2 regions of the Paenibacillus sp. P4_E11 genome follow, and region 1 is predicted to be linked to the other one. Evidence: riboswitches for the same ligand, from Rfam matches in the RefSeq annotation. Region 1 holds a riboswitch; the other holds the start of a gene.
The links. Region 1 has a riboswitch for cyclic di-AMP ahead of AC1DWB_RS21935 (hypothetical protein). Riboswitches for the same ligand answer to the same signal wherever they lie in the genome.
Positions count from the first base shown of each region.

Region 2: linked by a shared signal. The riboswitch ahead of AC1DWB_RS05215 (3D domain-containing protein) and the one ahead of AC1DWB_RS21935 (hypothetical protein) in region 1 are both predicted to bind cyclic di-AMP.

Region 1 covers NZ_JBFUIX010000064.1:15,213-17,414, forward strand. Annotated here, with positions in the region: gene AC1DWB_RS21930 (histidine kinase) at 1-268, opposite strand, end outside; cyclic di-AMP (ydaO/yuaA leader) riboswitch at 620-818, shown strand; cyclic di-AMP (ydaO/yuaA leader) riboswitch at 916-1,100, shown strand; gene AC1DWB_RS21935 (hypothetical protein) at 1,226-1,627, shown strand; gene AC1DWB_RS21940 (potassium-transporting ATPase subunit F) at 1,764-1,841, shown strand; gene kdpA (potassium-transporting ATPase subunit KdpA) at 1,891-2,202, shown strand, end outside.
Region 2 covers NZ_JBFUIX010000007.1:121,385-123,586, forward strand. Annotated here, with positions in the region: gene AC1DWB_RS05210 (polysaccharide deacetylase family protein) at 1-361, shown strand, start outside; gene AC1DWB_RS05215 (3D domain-containing protein) at 369-1,223, opposite strand; cyclic di-AMP (ydaO/yuaA leader) riboswitch at 1,231-1,406, opposite strand; gene AC1DWB_RS05220 (response regulator) at 1,673-2,202, opposite strand, start outside.

The DNA of each region.
Region 1 (2,202 bases):
TGCGTTCGATGCTCCCATCCATCCAGTGAATGCTCGGAACCCGTTCCAGATCAGCCAGCTGTTCCACCGTTTCCGGACGCCTCAAAGTCGACACCGCGCAGATGACCACGTCGATGCCTTCCTTCTTCAATTGCTGGCCCTCCCGGAGCATGTGATACGTCTTGCCGGACCCGCTGACGGCGCCGATAATAATTTTCAACCGTCCCTGGTGCAGCTTGGAGATAGTGTGAAGAATTTCTTCCGGCGATTTCCGCTTGAAAGTATCCATGAAGGATCAGTCACTTCCTATTGAATTGGAAATAATATGAATCTTACCTTGTGAAGAAGCTAAAGTAAAATAGCATGGCGATCCCTGCAACAGCTATTTCCGTGAATATGGCTAATGAAAACGGCATCATTGAATCCAAGCTTCAATTATTGGGGTCCCAGCTAGCGCTTGCTATGTATTTCATGAAAACTGAGTAAATCGCAGATATAGAGAGTATTGTAGAGGGATTTGGATGTTTGTTGCCGATTTACCATGTATGAAAGTCTGGAATGGCTATATTCAAAAGTCGGTCGTTCTTTACAGCTGTCTCCGTCAAGCGTATGATTCATCTCATGATTCATGCAAAGTTTTCATTTGCAAACGCTGAGTTTCTTGCCTAGCGCAGGAAAACGGGGGAACCAAACAGCGATGCGAGGTCGGTGTGAGAGCCGATTGAGCATAGCTAGGGGTGAATCCCGGGACAGGAGACCATGGAATCCTGAACCGGGTAGGGCGACTCTCACCGTCCGAATCCGTCAGCTAACCTCGTAAGCGTCAGGAGAGAGGATGATGAAGCTTGTGATCGGTTAACACGACCACAGGGCTTACGCCTCTGTGGTCTTTTGCTATGCCTATTGTTGAAAGATGAAGCATGCTTGTTGCAAGAACAAGCATGATCGCTGAGTCCTTGAATGGAAAAGGAACGGGGGAACCAACGGGAAACCACGCAGCCGTATGATGGTGTGCAAGTTTCCATGGGGTGAATCCTGGGTGTGGATCTACACACTCGGGTAGGGCGACTCTCACGCCCGAATCCGTCAGCTAACCTCGTAAGCGTATCGAGAGAGGCAACGATTGTCGTGGATATAGGCACGGTGTGTTTGACTGTGTCTGTAGGAAGCCGCGGGAAGAGTGCATCTCTTCATGCAGGCTTCTTTTTTGTTGCTCTCTTCGCTCGAATTATTAGGAGGAGAATGGATGATGGAGTCGTGTACAGAGCGAATATTGGTGTCCGCCCCGAACAAAACCGGAGAAGCGTTCATCCGTGAACTGATTCGCAGGGGTATTCCATTTGCAGCGCTGGTGAATAACCGAACGGAAATGGATCGATTGAAAGAGATTGGGGTAAGAGACTGGATCGTACTGGATACAGTGGATCAGACAACATGGATGATCCCGGAGTATGGGATAGGGAAAGTGTTTTTATTCGAAACAAGCCAGACGTTGTGCTGCCGCTACATCCAGATATGCCGGACTTGGACGGTGAAGCCGATCTACGTTATCACTCACTCCAATGCACCGCGCTTGATCTACAAAGGGCTGGGAGCCGCTTACGTCATTCATACGCATAGTTATGAGGTCAATTTTCTAATGGATTAACAATGACTACGAGGATGGGGGTTGTTCGCATGATGGACTTCTACATGATAGTGCTGCTTGCAGGTTGCTTTGTGCTATTCGCTGCATTTGTGTATGGCTGTGGACGAGTGGTGGAACAGTCGGGAGGCGAGCGGGAATGATCGTTATCGGCCTATTTACGGTAATGGTGTTCGTGTACTTGACTTACGCTTTGATCAATCCGGAAAAATTTTAGAGGAATCGTCAGCAAGTAGGGGCAGGTTCCTGGGAGGAGTTTCGTTGCAATGGGTATCGTACAAATCTGTATTGTAATTGTGTTGCTGGTGCTGCTTGTTAAGCCGCTAGGCACTTATTTGTATCATGTATTCTCTAATGAAGCTAATCGCATGGATAGATGGTTTACCTGGGTGGAGAAGCCGATCTATAAGCTGATTGGCTTGCGGGAACGCAAAGGAATGACTTGGAAAACGTACGCAATCAGCTTTATAGGAACGAATATCGTGCTTGTAGCGATCAGTTACTTGATTCTCCGGCTGCAAAATCATCTGCCCATGAATCCTAACTCGATAGACGCGATGGAACAAACATTGACGTTC
Region 2 (2,202 bases), on a different contig from region 1:
GATCGAGAAGACATCCCAGATCTTACATGGGCAAATTGGTTATTACCCCAAACTTATTCGTCCTCCGTATGGTGAAATAACCGAGGAACAGCTGAAGTGGGTCGGAAGCCGCAACTATGTAATCGTCAATTGGAATATCGACTCCCTGGATTGGAAAGGTTTATCGGCCGATCAAGTGTCACATAACATCATAAGCCATATGCGTGCTGGCGCGATTGTGTTGCAGCATTCCGCCGGAGGAGATAAGCAGGATTTATCAGGCACAGTAACGGCCCTGCCGTCCATTATTCGTAAAATAAAAGAAGACGGCTACGAACTCGTAACCGTCCCACAATTATTAAACTTGTCCAAGCAGCTGTAGTCTAAACTTAATTTAATACGTAAATCTGTACCTTCTGTAACCCGAACGAGTTCACGAATGACTTGGACCCGGGAATGAAAATATCGATCTTGTTGCCCTTGATCGCACCACCGATATCACTGGCCTTGGCCAGTAAAGTCTGCGGCAATCCACTGAAGCTATAGCCTTTGATCAGGACGGTCGTTCCTAACGGAATGACCTTAGGGTCGACTGCGATTGTGCCAAGTGCTAGCGCATTGCCAAAGTAATCAACCGCTCCATAGCCGCCGTTCTCTTCAGGCGCACTGGAGTAGGCGGAAGCTGTGGCGTTCAGCACTTTCTTGTACGAATGCGAGGCACCCTGGTGATCTTGAATCGTTTGTCCCGTCTGTACAGCATCCTGAGCGGGTTGAGCAGCCGTGACCGTTGCTTTCGCTACAGCTGTAGTCGCTGCGGACTTGGCTTTGGCTTTGCTGACGATTGCCGTCTGCTTGCTTGCGGCAGGTACTGAGACTGGTGCAGATGCGGCTGCTTGAGCTGCGAGTTGAGCCGCCTGAGCTGCTTGTGCGGCTTGTTCTGCGGCAATCGCTGCTTCTGCGGCGGCAGCTGCTTCGCTCTTGGCGATTTCGGCCGTTGCTTGAGGACGCTGCAAGTCCCAGCCAGCCTGGAGGTCGAATTTGATGGGTTCGCTCGAGGCGATGTCCGACCCTTGTGCGTTCGTTGCGACTGCCAGCTGGCTTACCTCTTCAGTCTGCGGTTTGGCCGGCACGTCTTCCTGGCTCAGCTTTGCCACACTTTCTGCGAAGACGGTCGTTCCGCCAATGCAAAATACGCCTAAGGCAATTGTCGCCAAGGTTTTTTTGCTGTAAAACTTGGATATCAAGGTACATCGCTCCTTTTATTTGATGCCTACGAGGTTAGCTGTCGGGTTCGGGCTGAGGATACAACCCTACGTCTTATAAACGATTCACCCCAAACGGACGAACAAGTTCGTTTTCGTCCATACATACTTACATCCCCCGCACTGTCCAACAATTGGGAAGGACAGTTTCGGCCGTGCTTACTAAACAGGCTAACATACGATTATACCTAGAAAAACCCTTAAAATTTGGTAATCCATTATGTGAACGCAATATTTTGGCAAATACAAGTAGGTTTTTATGTGAAAAATTGGGTCCCTTTCAGGTTATACGAACCCTATATGCGAATAACAAAAAAAGCGCCAATGGCTTGGCGCTAAAGCAATCTTTCCCGATTGTCGAACCTGGAGCAGATCTGGAATAAATCCCCTGCCTGACTGAACTTCATTAAGCTTGAAAAAAAAGTTGTCCATTAAGCGAACGATTCTTTTGCAATCGGCTCCAACAGCTTGTAACCTACATTTCGAATCGTCATAATGTATTCCGGCGTGCGGGCATTTTTTTCGATTTTGTCGCGTAGGTGGCTGATATGAACGTCCACGATCCGGGTGTCTCCGAGAAAGTGATAGTCCCACACCCCGTGCAGCAGTTGCTGGCGGCTAAGCACTTTACCTCTATGCTTGCAGAGGAACAGAAGCAATTCGAATTCTTTCGGTGTCAGCTCAATGGAATTACCGTGAATATAAGCTTCCCGTTGATCAGGACGAATCTCAATGGGGCCGATATGGATCGATTCATCAGAAGTAGTCGGCAGTGTGTTCAATCTTCTCAGGATGGCCTGAATGCGTGAGACCAGCTCCTGCGGACTGAACGGCTTCGTCATGTAATCATCGGCTCCATTGTCCAGCCCCTGGATTTTGTCAGACAAATCCTGAAGCGCCGTCAGCATGACAATCGGGACTAGATTATGTTGACTGCGCAGCCTGCGGCACACTTGAATGC